DNA from 3 places in the Mycobacterium sp. NGS17 genome. Region 1 is predicted to be linked to each of the others. Evidence: predicted binding sites of a transcription regulator. Region 1 holds the regulator's gene; each other region holds the start of a gene.
The links. The regulator LexA, encoded in region 1, represses DNA repair genes until DNA is damaged. The targets are predictions, from matches to a motif close to CGAACANNTGTTCG.
Positions count from the first base shown of each region.

Region 2: ruvC (crossover junction endodeoxyribonuclease RuvC) is a predicted target of LexA. The motif match lies at 3,299-3,312, and genes of this name have one in related genera.
Region 3: AC5Y7E_RS14300 (HNH endonuclease signature motif containing protein) is a predicted target of LexA. The motif match lies at 2,088-2,101, and genes of this name have one in related genera.

Region 1 covers NZ_JCALED010000004.1:402,314-407,515, reverse strand. The annotation lists gene AC5Y7E_RS12110 (LGFP repeat-containing protein) at 1-1,781, shown strand, start outside; gene lexA (transcriptional repressor LexA) at 1,799-2,497, opposite strand; gene AC5Y7E_RS12100 (LysM peptidoglycan-binding domain-containing protein) at 2,791-3,285, shown strand; gene nrdR (transcriptional regulator NrdR) at 3,384-3,848, shown strand; gene AC5Y7E_RS12090 (peroxynitrite isomerase) at 3,901-4,386, shown strand; gene AC5Y7E_RS12085 (PhzF family phenazine biosynthesis protein) at 4,406-5,092, opposite strand; gene AC5Y7E_RS12080 (alpha/beta fold hydrolase) at 5,138-5,202, opposite strand, start outside.
Region 2 covers NZ_JCALED010000004.1:279,667-284,868, forward strand. The annotation lists gene AC5Y7E_RS11330 (hypothetical protein) at 109-831, opposite strand; gene ruvB (Holliday junction branch migration DNA helicase RuvB) at 1,073-2,119, opposite strand; gene ruvA (Holliday junction branch migration protein RuvA) at 2,116-2,718, opposite strand; gene ruvC (crossover junction endodeoxyribonuclease RuvC) at 2,715-3,281, opposite strand; gene AC5Y7E_RS11350 (DUF4178 domain-containing protein) at 3,450-4,061, shown strand; gene AC5Y7E_RS11355 (DUF2617 family protein) at 4,079-4,585, shown strand; gene AC5Y7E_RS11360 (DUF4247 domain-containing protein) at 4,582-5,013, shown strand; gene AC5Y7E_RS11365 (DUF350 domain-containing protein) at 5,031-5,202, shown strand, end outside.
Region 3 covers NZ_JCALED010000005.1:416,206-421,407, forward strand. The annotation lists gene AC5Y7E_RS14285 (Rv1893 family protein) at 1-166, shown strand, start outside; gene AC5Y7E_RS14290 (nitronate monooxygenase) at 183-1,313, opposite strand; gene AC5Y7E_RS14295 (hypothetical protein) at 1,426-1,890, opposite strand; gene AC5Y7E_RS14300 (HNH endonuclease signature motif containing protein) at 2,133-3,494, shown strand; gene AC5Y7E_RS14305 (flavin-containing monooxygenase) at 3,598-5,202, shown strand, end outside.

The DNA.
Region 1 (5,202 bases):
ACGTGGTGCGCGGCGCCCTGAACGCCGCCTGGGACAAGCTGGGCAGCTCGGGCGGGGTGCTCGGTGTGCCGGTCGGCGACGAGACCTACAGCAGCGAGGTGTCCTCACAGAAATTCAGCGGCGGCCAGGTCTCGTGGAACAGGCAGACCAAGCAGTTCACCACCGAACCGCCGGCGCTGGCCGACCAACTCAAGGGCCTGCAGGTGGCGATCGATCCCACCGCGGCGATCAATACCGCCTGGCGCGCGGCGGGCGGCCCCACCGGACCCCTGGGCGCCAAGCAGGGCGGGCAGTATCCGATCGGCGGCGACGGAATCGCCCAGAACTTCGCCGGCGGCAAGGTGTTCTTCACCCCGGCCACCGGCGCGAATGCGGTCGAGAGCGACATCCTGGCCAAATACGAGTCGCTGGGGGGACCGGTCGGCAGCGACCTGGGATTCCCGACCGCCAACGAAACCGACGGCAACATCGGGCGTGCCAGCCGCGTCGCCACCTTCTCCGCTGCCGACAAGCCGGTCATCTTCTGGACGCCCGACCACGGCGCCTTCGTCGTGCGTGGGGCGATGAAGGTGGCGTGGGACAAATTGCGCGCTCCGGCGGGCAAGCTCGGCGCCCCGGTCGGCGACCAGGCCGTCAACGGCGACGTGATCTCCCAGCAGTTCACCGGCGGCAAGGTTTCGTGGAACCGGGCGAAGAACACGTTCAGCACCGATCCGTCCAACCTGGCGCCGCTGCTGTCCGGGCTGCAGGTGTCGGGTCAGGACCAGCCGAGCAATTCGGCCCTGCCGGCGCGCCCGAAGAAGTCCACCTGGCACTGGTGGTGGCTGGTGGTCGCCATTCCGGTGCTGGCGCTGCTCGTGCTGATGGCGTGGGTGCTGTTCGGTGGGCGGCGCCGGCCTGCGCACGAGGAGGCGGCGGCCTACGCGCCCGGTCACGGGGGGAACCTCGGCTACGACGCCGACGAGCGCTGGGGCCACGACGATGCCGACGTCGGCGCCGACCCGTTCGGGCTCGGCGCGACGCATCAACCGGAGCCGGAACCGGACGCCGGGCGGGTCAGCTGGCAACGTCAGGCTCCTGCCGATAGCGACTATCGGTTCCACGAGGAGGAAGACCCCGACGCCGTCGATACCGACTCGATCCCGGTCGTCTCCGCGGAGATGCTGTCGGAGGACGAGTATGCCGAGGCGGGGGCCGACTACGCCGACTACACCGACGGCGTCCCCGAGGTCGCCGAGCCCGAGGCGGCGGACGACGCCGCCTACGTCGACGCCGACGGCCCCGATGCGGGTTATCCGCAGGAGGCGTATCCGGAAGACGAGTACCCCGACGTCGCCGTTTCCGGCATCCCGCCGGAGGGCGACGCGGCGGAAGGCCTCCTGGAAACCGCTGAGCCAGAAGACGAATACCTCGACCTCGCGGCGCCGGAACCGGACGTCGAACCCGAAGCGCACACCGCGACGGAGGCCGACATGACGGACACGGCGGTGGGAGCCGCCGCGGTCGCCGATGCGGTCGCGGCCGGGCCTCCGGCGCGAAGCGGCCGGCACGCCGCCGATGACGCCTCGGAAAACGGCCTGGCTGCCCCGGACGGGCGACCCACGATCCACCTGCCGCTCGATGATCCGTACCAGGCGCCCGACGGATACCCCGTCAAGGCCAGCGCTCGCTACGGCTTGTACTACATGCCGGGTAGCGACCTGTATCAGGACACGCTCGCCGAGCTCTGGTTGTCGAGCGAAGAAGTCGCTCAGGCCAACGGCTTCACCCGGGCTGACTGACCGAGGCCGGGCGCGCGTCAGACCTTGCGGATGACGGTGACGACCTTGCCCAGCACGCTGGCGTCGTTGCCCGGGATGGGATCGAACGCCGGGTTGTGCGGCATCAGCCACACCTGGCCGCCGGCGCGTTTGAACGTCTTGACCGTGGCCTCGCCGTCGAGCATCGCCGCGACGATGTCACCGTTGTCGGCGACGTTCTGCTGACGGACCACCACCCAGTCGCCGTCGCAGATCGCGGCATCGACCATCGAATCACCGACGACCTTGAGCAGGAAAAGCGTGCCCTCACCGACCAATTCGCGCGGCAGGGGAAAGACGTCTTCGACGGCCTCTTCGGCCAGGATGGGTCCGCCGGCCGCGATGCGCCCGAGCACCGGGACGAACGTGGGTTCCGGTAGGGCGTCCGAACCGGCCACTTCGGTGGTGGGGGCCGCCACGTCGTCGTCGGCCCCGCGGACGTCGACGGCCCGCGGGCGGTTGGGGTCGCGGCGCAGGTAACCCTTGCGCTCCAGGGTGCGAAGCTGGTGCGCCACCGATGACGTCGACGTCAGACCGACGGCATCGCCGATCTCCCGGATGCTCGGCGGGTAGCCGCGGCTGGTGACCGAGGCGCGGATGACATTCAGAATGGTGCGCTGCCGTTCGGTCAGCGAGGAATCCACGGAGTGCAGCCGACCCTCGGGACCGGCCGATGAAACGTCGTTGCTGTCGCCCATGGCACCGAATGTAGCCGCACCGAGGACAAGAATCAAACATGTGTTCGAGTGGCGTGTCGCGGCGGTTCGCGTCGGCGCAAAACAAGCGCGAAGCCGGACGAATCACAAATGTGTAACTCTTCGAGATATCGGGTATTTGAGTGCTCGTGACAGTGGTAGAGGCCGACGAACTTGTCGGTGGTGTGATCTAGCGTTTGCTCGTGCGACACGCTTCGCTCAAATGTTCGGTTTCGAACATACAAGCGATTAGTGTCGAACACACGAGCGAGAGCTAGTTGACCGGAGGAACGAAGATGACAGTCATCCACACGCCCGCGCCGCGTACCAGCAGTCTTCGGCGCCCGATCAATGGACCCGTCCTGGGGGCTCGCTACGGACGGGAGGGGCTGGCCCGGTCCCGCCGGCCCGCGCCGTCGCGGCCCGCGGGCGCCGCCACGCGCTACTACGGCACCGGGGTGGCAATGTCCGTCGCTCCGCACCGCAGGCGCGCCGCCACCTGGGCGTCGACCATCGGGCTGGCGCTGGCCGCCGGTGCGATCACGCTGTGGCTGGGTCTCGTCGCGAACGTCGGCCAGGTGCTCAACGGCGACTCCTCGAACTCGGCGACCCAGCTTCCCGACCGGCTCGCCGTCGTCCGCGTCGACGCGGGGGAGTCGCTCCAGGATTTCGCGCACCGCGTGGCGCCCGGCGCGCCGGCACCCCAGGTCGCCGATCGCATCCGCGAACTCAACGATCTGCACTCGCCCAACCTGCTGGCGGGCCAGACCCTCATCGCTCCGGTCGGCTGAGTGGCGTTGCGCCGAAACCGATGTGTTAGCCGTGCAGGTCAGCGCGCGGGTACGCTCAAGGTCCTGCGGTATCTTGTCGGCGCGACGAAGGAGCGGTCATGCACTGTCCGTTCTGTCGCCATCCCGACTCGCGGGTGATCGACTCCCGCGAAACCGATGAAGGCCAGGCCATTCGGCGTCGCCGATCCTGTCCCGAGTGCGGACGGCGTTTCACCACGGTGGAGACCGCGGTCCTGGCGGTGGTCAAGCGCAGCGGCGTCACGGAGCCGTTCAGCAGGGAGAAGGTCGTCAGCGGCGTCCGTCGGGCCTGCCAGGGGCGACAGGTCGATGACGATGCGCTCAACCTGCTGGCCCAGCAGGTCGAAGACACCGTGCGCGCGGCGGGCTCACCGGAGATCCCCAGTCACGAGGTCGGGTTGGCCATTCTGGGGCCGCTACGCGACCTGGACGAGGTGGCTTACTTGCGGTTCGCCTCCGTCTATCGGTCATTCGAGTCCGCGGACGATTTCGAACGCGAGATCCAGGCAATGCGGGATCACCGCAGAGTGGCAGCTCGGGGCTGACACCGGGCCGGGCTCCGATTGCCCGCAACCTCGCCGGGCTAGGCTCGCTTTCATGCCCACGGACTTGCACCCCGACCTCGCGGCGCTTGCCCCGCTCCTTGGGACCTGGTCCGGCCAGGGTGCGGGTAAATACCCGACGATCCCGCCCTTCGACTATCTCGAAGAAGTCGTGTTCGCCCACGTCGGTAAGCCGTTTCTCGCCTACGGACAGAAAACCAGGGCGGTTGCCGACGGGAAGCCGTTGCACGCCGAAACCGGCTACCTTCGGGTGCCGCAACCAGGTCACATCGAATTGGTGCTGGCGCATCCCAGCGGCATCACCGAAATCGAGGTCGGCACCTACTCGGTCACTGGTGACCTCATCGAAATGCAGATGTCGACCACGTCGGTGGGGCTGACACCCAGCGCCAAGGAGGTGACCGCGCTCGGCCGTTCGTTCCGCATCGACGGCGACGAACTCTCCTACACGGTGCAGATGGGCGCGGTCGGGCAACCGCTGCAGGACCACCTCGGGGCGGTGTTACACCGGCAGCGCTGAGGTCCGAGTTAGGCCCTCGTCAATCGATCTGTCGCACACCGTCATTGACGACCCGCCCGGTCACCCCCACCCAGCCCTCGGCGCTCCACCTGGTGTCGATCACGGAGCCCTTGCCCTGGGTGATCCGCAGGCTCTGGCTCAGGTAGTCGGTGATCCGCATCGCCGCCGACCCGGTCGCCTCGTCCTCGACCACACCGAGGTTGGACGCGAACATGCGCGTCCGCAGCCATCCGGCCGCCCGGTCGGTCCAGGCCCACAGGTAGTGCGCGGTGTCGTCGGGATAGTCCGCCTCATCGGCCGCGAGAACCTGGTCGGCTGAACGGAATTCGTGCAGGGCGAAGTCGGGCGCCCATTCCGCGCGGGCGTTGATGCTGGCGCGGTCGCCGTCGTAACCCACCTGCAAGATCCCGGCCCGCACCCGCAGGGTGTTGATCGGCGAACCGTTCTCGCGCAGCCACCATGTCGCGCCGACGGTCGGGTGGCCGGCGAACGGCAGTTCGGTACGCGGCGTGTAGATGGTGGCGTGCGCGCTGGCGCAGCCGGGGGCCGGGAGGTCCACGAAAACCGTCTCGCTGTAGCCCAATTGGGTTGCCAGCCGCTGTCGGTGCTCGGGCTCCACCTGGGCGGCGTCCACCACGCCCAGCGGATTACCGAAGTGGCCGTCCGCATCGGTGAACACCCGCAGCACCGTCACGCCGATCCCCATGAGCCGACTGTACGGCGCCGCGTCGGGCCGCATCGATCAAGGCGATCAGGTGGCGCTGCGTTCGTCGGAGCCCATGGCGTTCAGCACGGCGACACGCGTGGGAGCGGAAC
Region 2 (5,202 bases), 120 kb from region 1:
ACGGCGGGGCGCCGGTGAACTTTACCGACCGGCGCTCACCGGGACCAGGCTGACGCGCGAACAGGCACCGGTAGCCGGCGCTACCGGTGCCTTCCGCCCTACCTCCGACTAGGCGCCCGCGTGGTGGTGCCGGTGGAATAAGCCGCCACCTTCGGTGCGCCGGCGGAACAGGCCGCCCTCGCCGGACCGCCGACGTAACAGGCCACCACCGGTGCGCCCGCGGGGCGCCGGCTCACCGGCCATGGCGTCCGAAGGTGCTCCCGCCGGCACGCGACCCTCGTCGTACATCGCCGGTTCAGCGGCCGGCACGGTTTGGCCTGCCACCGGCGCCGGCTCTGCAACGACGACGTCTCGTGCGTGGCGAACGGCCAGCCGCGCAACCGCGGCCCCGCCCAGGAACACGATCAGGGCGCCCAGGCCGGAGAAGTAGGTGACCTCGAGCAGTGCCCGCTTGAGGTCCGTCGAGGCCATCGGTTGACCGAGGTCACCGATTCCGAGCGTCGACGCGAACGCGCGGCCGACGACGAACCAGGCGCCGCCCGCGACCGCGAGCCAGCCGCCGAAGACCGCGCTGGCCCGGTTCCCGGACATGAGCACCAGCAAACCGCCGAGCGCGGCCGCTGCCCCGGGGAGCACCTCCAGCCAGCCTTTGGCCGTGGTCCACGTCCATGCCGGATCCGCCATGTACGCCCAGTCGATGTTGGGCCCGAAGAAGGGCACCAATGCGCCCCACGCACCCAGAAGAATGAGAAGTAACCCGGTTAGCGCGCCGCGGGTCCGTGGCATGTACAACGCGCGAGGGCGGTCGTAGTCGTGGCTTCTGGTCCTCATCGGAACCTCCTTCAGACAGGTATGACTGCTGTGAGGCTGGTTACCCGAGGGTCCTGGGGTGTAACCGCTCACGCGGTACCCATGTGTTTGCTGAGGCCGCTGGGGCGAGGCTCGCCCGGCGTGGCCGAGGCCGCGCGATCGACGATGCGGGCGGGTCTGAGCAGGCCGGAGGCACCATCGGCCGGGCACCGGGACAGGCTTGGGCGCAAAGGTCACGATTTGGCCGCGATTGGGCGGCCCGCTAATCGAACAAACCGGCCTGTCCGAAGCCGGTGACGCCGGCCGGAGGGGTCATGCCGAGGTGCGTCCAGGCCAGGGCGGTCGCCACCCGGCCTCGCGGCGTCCGCGCGACCATGCCGGCACGCACCAGGAACGGCTCGCACACCTCCTCCACGGTGGCGGCCTCCTCTCCCACCGCCACCGCCAAGGTCGACACCCCGACCGGTCCGCCGCCGAAGCTGCGGGTCAGCGCCGAAAGCACGGCCCGGTCCAGCCGGTCCAGGCCCAGCTCGTCGACGTCGTAGACCGCCAGCGCGGCCTTGGCGACGTCGCGGGTGATCACGCCGTCGGCGCGCACCTCGGCGAAGTCGCGGACCCGGCGCAACAACCGGTTGGCGATCCGCGGTGTCCCCCGCGAGCGCCGGGCGATCTCCTCGGCCGCGTCGCCGCCGAGTTCGATGCCCAGGATCCCGGCGGAGCGGGCCAGCACCCGCTCCAGCTCGGAGGGCTCGTAGAAGTCCATATGCGCGGTGAAACCGAACCGATCCCGCAGCGGGCCGGTCAGCGCGCCCGACCGGGTGGTCGCGCCGACCAGGGTGAACGGCGCCAGCTCCAGCGGAATCGACGTCGCCCCGGGACCCTTGCCGACCACCACATCGACCCGGAAGTCCTCCATGGCCAGGTAGAGCATCTCCTCGGCGGGCCGGGCGATGCGGTGGATCTCGTCGATGAACAGCACGTCGTGCTCGACCAGGTTGGACAGCATCGCCGCCAGGTCACCAGCGCGTTCCAGCGCGGGCCCCGACGTCATCCGCAGCGAGGACCCGAGCTCGGCCGCGATGATCATCGCCAGTGACGTCTTGCCCAGCCCCGGCGGACCGGACAACAGGATGTGGTCGGGTGTGCCGCCGCGGTTTTTTGCGCCTTCGAGGACGAGCTGCAGCTGCTCGCGCACCCGCGGCTGGCCGATGAACTCGCGCAGCGAGCGCGGACGCAGGCTGACGTCGATGTCGCCCTCGCCCACGGTCAGCGCCGGGGAGACCTCTCGTTCCTCGTAGTCGTCGGTCATCGGGACTTGCCCAGCATCGACAGGGCGGCGCGCAGGGCGGCCGTCGTGGTGGCACCGTGGTCGGCGGCCAGCACCTTGTCGGTGGCTTCCTCGGCCTGCTTGACGGCGAAGCCGAGCCCGACCAGGGCCTCCACCACCGGCCCGCGGATCGCGTGGCCGTTGAGGCCCGCCGCCGGGGACACCCCGCCGGCCGCGAAGCCGGCGCCGACCTTGTCGCGCAATTCCAGGACCATCCGTTCGGCGCTGCGCTTGCCTATCCCGGGCACCCGGGTCAGCGCGGTGACGTCGCCGTCGTGCAGCGCCTGTCGCAGCGCCCCGGCGTCGTGTACGGCCAGGGTCGCCATCGCCAGCCGCGGCCCGACCCCCGACACCGACAGCAGCGTCAGGAACAGGTCGCGGGCGTCGGCGTCGGCGAAGCCGTAGAGCGTCATCGAGTCCTCGCGGACGATCATCGCGGTGATCAGCCGCGCCTCGGTCCCGGCCCGCAGCGTAGACAGCGTCGACGGCGTCGCGTTCACCCGATAGCCGACGCCGGCGGCCTCGATCACCACGTGATCGAGCGCCACCTCGAGGACCTCGCCGCGCACCGAGGCGATCATCGCGCCGCCTTCAGCTTGGCGTCCAGCGTGGCCTTGTATTTTCGCCGCTGCTCGGCGGCCATCGCCTCCGCCGCGGCCATCCGGGCGATCATCGGCGCCCGCCAGCAATGGCAAATCGCCAGCGCCAGCGCGTCCGCGGCGTCCGCCGGTGTCGGTTTGGCTTGCAGCGCAAGGATTCTGGTGACCATGGCGGTGACTTGGGCCTTATCGGCGGCGCCGTTTCCGGTGACCGCGGCCTTGACCTCGCTGGGGGTGTGGAAGTGCACGTCGATGCCGCGTTTGGCCGCGGCCAGCGCGACGACGCCGCCGGCCTGGGCGGTGCCCATCACGGTCGACACGTTGAGTTGGGAGAACACCCGCTCGACCGCCACGACGTCCGGCTGATGGGTCGCCAGCCAATGCTCGACGGCATCGCTGATCGTCAGGAGCCGCTCGGCGAGCGGCGCGTCCGAGGGCGTGCGCACCACGTCGACATCGAGCGCGACCACCGCGCGCCCCCGCCCGGTTTCGACGACCGACAGACCGCATCGGGTCAGGCCGGGATCGACGCCCATCACCCGCATTCCCGCTCCCATCTAGTAGAACAGCTGTTCGATACCTTACGGCCACCGGCGACAGGTCCGGGTAGGACACGCGGCGCTTCCCGGGGCAACGTTGGGACGCCGAGGCATGAAAAAGCTGTTAGCTTTAGCCCACGTTCGCTCGAGCAATGTGGCAACGGAGGGATTGGCGTGGGATCTCTGCTGGTCATGATCGCCGTGGCGCTCTTCATCGCGTCCATCGTGGTGCTGGTGGTGGCTTTGCGACGGCCCAAGCAGCCGGCCCAGCGGGGCGGCCGCCAGGACCCGCTCTCCGCCGACGCGATGCCGCAGTTCGGGCCGCGCCAACTCGGGCCCGGCGCCATCGTCAGCTACGGCGGCATCGACTACATCGTGCGCGGATCGGTCACCTACCGCGAAGGGCCCTTCGTGTGGTGGGAGCACCTGCTGGAGGGCGGCGACCAACCACTCTGGTTCAGCGTCGAGGAGGACGAGGGACGCCTGGAACTGGCGATGTGGGTCAAACGCAAGGATGTGTCCCTGCGGCCCGGCGACCAATACCTCGTCGACGGGGTCACGTTCCATGAGTCCGAACGCGGCCGCGCCTCTTACACGACCGAAGGCGCCACCGGCCTGCCGGCCGGCGGAGACATGGAGTTCGTCGACTGCGCCAACGCCGACGAGTCGGCGCTGCTCTCGTTCGAGCGCTGGGCCCCGGACATGCCCTGGGAGGTGTCGACGGGCAAGTCCGTATCGCCCGGCGAAATCACCGTGTATTCGGCACCCCCACCCAGCTCGGCGTAGGGCTAGAGGTCACGCCGGTGCCCCTTCATCAGCTCGCCGTGACTCCGGCGGACGTATCCGGGGAAAGGCTGGGACTCGCGCTCAACGCGCCCGTGCCCGCTCCCCTGGCCAGCTGCCGCCTGGACCACCCGGCCGGCGGCGCCACGCTCTTGCTGGGTGTGCTCGGCGCGTCACATGTCGTCGCGGTCGGGCACGCGTTCTCCGAGGAAATCTCCTGCACGGCACGCAATCTCGGGGCCGACCTGCCCGAGCGCACCGACGCGCCCGGTTACCGCCTTCACTCGCGTACGGACACCCACGACGAGGCGAGCTTTCGCCGGCTCGCGCAGGACCTGCGCGACCGTTGCGCGCGGCTGGACGGCTGGCTCGGCGGCACCTTCCCCGGCGATGACGCCGCGCTGACCGTGCTGGCCGCCGAGCCCGACGGCACCGGCTGGCGCTGGCAGACCTGGCACCTCTACCCGGCTCGCCTCGCGGGCGGCGGCGGAACGGTGGTTCACACGGCCAGCCGGTGGCGCCCGTGAGCCGCAACCGCCTTTTCGTGATCGCCGGAGTGCTGGGCGCGGCCGCCGTGGCGTGCCTGATCTTCGGAATCATCTTGCTGCAGAGGAACATTGGCTCGTACGTGGCCGGTCATTATCACGAGTACGCCCGCGACGCGAACGGGACCCGCTACCAGTGCACCGGTTCGCCCGAACAGGTCGCCGACGCGCTGGCCGACTACGCCCAACCCGACGCGCGGGCCGACAACGGCAAGACCGAATACCTGCGCTACAGCAACAACATCGTGATCGTCGGCCCCGACGGCGGTTATCAGTGCAGCATCCGAGTCGAACCGCTGAGCGCCGGATACAGCCACGGCGCCTTCATCTTCCTGGGCCCCGGATTTTCCCCTGGATCCCCCTCGGGCGGCGCCGGAGGCACCCCCGGCGGCCCCGGCGGAATCAAGTGAACGCAAAGGAGAGCACCATGTACCTCGCCGTCGAGATCGGCACCGTCGACATCAATCCCGTGCTGAAGGGCGCGGTCGCGACGATCCTGTATTTCGTCGTCGGCATGGCCGTCCTTCTCATCGGGTTCTACGCGGTCGACCTGCTGACCCCGGGAAAGTTGCGCCAGCTGGTGTTCATCGACCGCCGCC
Region 3 (5,202 bases), on a different contig from region 1:
CGTCGAGAAAGCGTCCGACATCGTCGAACACGCCAGCGACATCCTCCGCGGCGACGTCGCCGGCGGCGCCAGCGGCATCGTCCGGAACTCGATCGACATCGGAACGTACGCGCTGGACCGGACAAAGGAAGCGTTCACCGGCCACGACGAAGTCGACGACGTCTAGGCGCGAGCCCTTCGCGTTAAACGGAGGCGGCCTCGTTGAGCTCGTCGAGCCGGTTGGTGGCTTCCAGGTACTCCTGCACCCAGCGTTCGATGACCGTTGAGGTCTTCTCCACCTTGGTGAACTGCCCGACCACCTGACCAACCGGGTTGAACGCCACGTCGACGGACTCGTTGGGGTAGCGGTTGGTTGCCCGCACGGCCATGCCGGACACCATGTACTGCAACGGCATTCCTAGCGGCTTCGGGTTTTCGGGCGCCTCCCATGCCTCGGTCCAGTCGTTGCGCAGCATGCGCGCGGGCTTACCGGTGAACGAGCGGCTTCGCACGGTGTCGCGGCTTCCCGCCTTGACGTAGGCCTCCTGCTGAACCGGGGTGTTCGAGGACTCCTCGACCATCAGCCATTGCGACCCGGTCCAGGCACCTTGCGCGCCGAGCGCCAGCGCGGCCGCGATCTGCTCACCGCTGCCGATGCCGCCGGCGGCCAGCACCGGAACCGGCGCGACCTCCTTGACGACCTGGGGCCACAGCACGATCGAACCGACCTCGCCGCAGTGCCCACCGGCCTCGCCACCCTGGGCGATGATGATGTCGACACCCGCGTCGGCATGCTTGCGAGCCTGCGACGGCGAACCGCACAGCGCCGCCACCTTGAGTCCGGCGTCGTGAATGTGCTTGATCATTTCCGCCGGCGGGGTACCGAGGGCGTTGGCGATCATCTTGACCTTGGGGTGCTTGAGCGCGACCTCGACCTGGGGCGTGGCCGTGGCCTCGGTCCAACCGAGCAGTTGCAGGGTGTCGCCGTCGCTGTCCTCGACCGGCACGCCGTGGTCGGCGAGGATCTTCTTGCCGAAGTCGAGGTGCTCCTGCGGCACCATCTTGCGCAGCGTGTCGGCCAGCTCCTCCGCGGACAGGTGGGAGTCCATGCCCTCGTATTTGTTCGGGATCACGATGTCGACGCCATAGGGGTGGTCGCCGATGTTCTCGTCGATCCACTTCAGCTCGATCTCCAGCTGCTCGGGCGTGAAGCCGACCGCTCCGAGCACGCCGAACCCCCCGGCCTTGCTGACCGCCACGACGACGTCGCGGCAGTGGGTGAAGGCGAAAATCGGGAACTCGATGCCGAGTTCGTCGCAGATAGGGGTGTGCATTACAACTCCTGGAAGCTCGCCGAATTGAAACGTGTTCTAGTTTAGTACGGAGCTCACTGACGTGGCCAGCGGGTCCTGATTTGGATGTGATTACTACGACCCGTCACTGCCGTCAGGCCGCGATGCTGTTCGCCACCCACAGGATGAGGAACACAAGCATGGAGGCGGCGCAGAGCAGATGGTCCCGGCAGACCGAGCGAGCCAGCCGCGTCTGCTCGGACGGACTGTCGGCGCGATGCCCGAGTCGCACCGCATCCGGGACCGTGTGCGTCAACGCCAACATGATCGGGATGCCCGCTAGCGGGGCAGAGGTCACCAGCAGCCAGCCCGGATCGTGTCCGCGGGCCGCCTGCACCACCAGCGTGCCCAACAGGGCGAGCATCACGAGCACGATCAAACGGTTCATCGGCCGAGACGTCGTGGCCGCGCGGTGGTAGTACGCCGCGAGGGAAGCCAGCACGGCCTCGGGGAGTTCGGCCGTGGCCTTCCGGTATCGAAGAACTTGAACGTCGAAAATCAAGTCCATCCACAAGACGGCGAGGAGGAACCCGCCGCAGGCCATGAGCAACGAGGCCATGGCGCTCACCCACCTCTTGATCCATCCCAGGGAACCGCGCCGCAGCGCGGTGGCCGCTTGGACCCATTGTTCTCGGCAGCGCAAGAGGCGGCAGGCCGACGAGGGCTGGCGCGGTGGCCGGGGCTGAAATCACTTGTGCCACTTATGTCCCGGTGTTCTCATCTGGGCGGATTCTGTCGGCGGGGGAACGTAGTATTCGAACATGCGTTCGATACGTTGGAAGTGATTCAGAGGCGGCGCGCGTGACTTTCGTGGACCGTGAGCAGATCCAGGGCGACGTTGATGCGTTGTGCACTGTGGCCTCCCGCTTGCGGGAGCATTCCTATGAGGCGCTGACCAACCCGGAACGCCTGGCTCTCTTGGGGAAATTCGAATGCGTGGTACGCAAACTGCAGACGCCTACCCATCAGCTCATCAATCAGCTTGGTGAGCAAGGGGATTCAGCGGAGCTCGGCGGCAAGCTGTCCTGGGTGTTGGCCGACCGCCTGCATATCACTCGGGCCGAGGCGGGCCGCCGGATCGCCGAGGCGGCGGATCTGGGTCCGCGCCGGGCGCTGACCGGCGAGCCGTTGGCGCCGGTGTTGCCCGCGACCGCGGCCGCCCAGCGCGACGGGGCAATCGGTGCCGACCACGTGTCGGTGATCCGGCGGTTCTTCCACCAGGTGCCCGAGTCCGTCGACCTCGAGACCTGTGTGCACGCCGAAAAGCAGCTGGCGGCCAAGGCCACCGAATTCCGCCCCGATCAGCTCGCCAAACTCGCCCGGCGCCTGATGGATTGCCTCAACCCCGACGGCAGCTACACCGACGAAGACCGGGCCCGGATGCGGGGGGTGGTGCTCGGCAATCAGCAGGCCGACGGTATGTCGCGCCTGAGTGGATGGCTGACGCCGGAGGCACGCGCCAGCTGGGAGGCGGTGCTGGCCAAGCTGGCCGCGCCCGGCATGGGCAACCCCGACGACGACACGCCGATAGTGGACGGGGCCCCGTCGGAGGCGGCGGTGCAGGGCGACACCCGCAGCACCGGGCAGCGCAACCACGACGGCCTCAACGCCGCCCTACGCGCCGACCTCGCCAGCGGAAACCTCGGTCAGCACAACGGCTTACCGGCCAGCATCATCGTGACCACCACCCTCGCCGACCTCGAAGCCGCGGCCGGAAAGGGTTTGACCGGCGGTGGCACCATCCTGCCGATGTCCGACGTCATCCGCCTGGCCCGCCACGCACATCACTATCTGGCGATCTTCGACAAGGGCAAGGCGTTAGCGCTGTATCACACCAAGCGCCTCGCGTCGCCGGGGCAACGAATTGTTCTGTACGCCAAGGACCGTGGCTGTACGCATCCCGGCTGCGACATCTCCGGCTATAAATGCGAGATTCACCATGTCGAAGATTGGGCCAGGACGTACCGCACCGACATCGACCAACTCGCCATGGCCTGCGGGCCCCACCACCGGCTGCTCGAGAAAGGCTGGACCACCCGACAACGCGCCAACGGCGACACCGAATGGATCCCACCCACACACCTCGACCGCGGCCAACCCCGGGTCAACACCTTCCACCACCCCGAAAAGCTATTGGCGGACGAGGACGACGACGGCCCGTAGAGTCGGATCCCTTGATCCGCGGCCGCGCCAGCGGGTAGCGTAGTGCTGCCAATTACGAAACGATGCGTAGCGTAATTGGCGTACAGGCCACCGAGAGGATCAGATGCGCAGCCGTTACGCCGGCGATCCCTTCACCACATCCACCGCCGAGATCGCCGCCGCGCTAGAGGATGTCAGCATCCCCACGCTGTTGCTCTCGCTTGTCCATATCACCGGCGACCCACGGTTCATCCGCGACTTCAAGCAGATGGGCATCTTCCTCAACGAGGTCCAGGGGTTCATGTCGGAGGAGGACAAGGCGCGGGCCCGCAGCGAAGCCGTGTCGGTGATCGCCGAGTACCGGGACCGCGGTTGCCCCGAACCGCAGCCGCTGAGCCCCGAACTCATCAGGGAAATGATGGATTGGGCGGCGTGCGAGCACGTTCCGGACGACTATCTGTCGCTGGTCATCGAAGAGCTGGACCTGGGCGGCGTCGACCTGCGGCGCCCCGTCGCGTTGCCGCCCGAGCGCGCCGCTGAGCTTCCGGTCCTGGTCGTCGGGTGTGGCGAATCCGGCATCCTGGCCGGCGTCCGTCTCAAGCAGGCCAACATTCCCTTCACCATCGTGGAGAAGAACGCGGGCCCCGGCGGAACTTGGTGGGAGAACACGTATCCCGGCGCACGGGTGGATGTGGCCAACCACTTCTACTGCTACAGCTTCGAACCCAACAACGACTGGACGCACTTCTTCGCCGAGCAATACGAGCTGCAGGACTATTTCACCAAGGTCATCGACAAACACGACCTGGCTGGGCACGTGCGTTGGCGCACCGAGGTTCTCGCTGCCGAATGGAACGACGACGTCGGTACGTGGAGTGTTTCGCTGCGCTCTGCCGACGGCCAAACGGCCGTCGTGCAGGCCCGCGCGCTCATCACCGCGGTGGGCCAACTGAACCGTCCCAACCTTCCCGGGTTTGACGGAGCCGACACCTTCCAGGGACCGGCTTTTCACTCGGCTGCCTGGGATCATTCGGTAGACCTGAAAGGCAAGCGGGTCGCACTTGTCGGCGCGGGCGCCAGTGGTTTCCAAATCGCTCCGGCGATCGCCGATGAGGTCGAGCACCTCACGGTGTTCCAGCGGACCGCGCAGTGGATGTTTCCCAACCCGATGTATCACGACGAGGTCGCCGACGGTGTGCGCTGGGCGATGCGCCACCTTCCGTTCTATGGCAGGTGGTACCGCTTCCTGGTGCTGTGGCCCGGCTCGGACAAAGGTCTGGACGCCGCCGAAGGGGACCTCGGCTACGCCGACCAGGATCACGCCGTCAGCGACATCAATGCCGCCGCGCACCTGATGTTTTCGCAATGGATCACCAGCCAGGTCACCGAAGATGCCGACCTGTTGGCCAAGGTGATGCCCGACTATCCCGCGTGCGGCAAACGGACGCTGCAGGACAACGGCAGCTGGCTACAAACGCTGCAGCGCGACAATGTCGATTTGGTGCGCACGGCCATCGAGAAGATCACGCCGCAGGGCATCGTCACCGTTGACGGCGTGACCCATGACGTCGACGTCATCGTGTACGCCACCGGGTTTCGGCACACCGACGTGCTGTGGCCGCTGAAAGTCACCGGACGAAACGGCACCGACCTGCACGAGATGTGGGGGAGCAGGCCGTATGCCTACCTCGGGATCACCGTCCCGGAATTCCCGAACTTCTTCATCGTC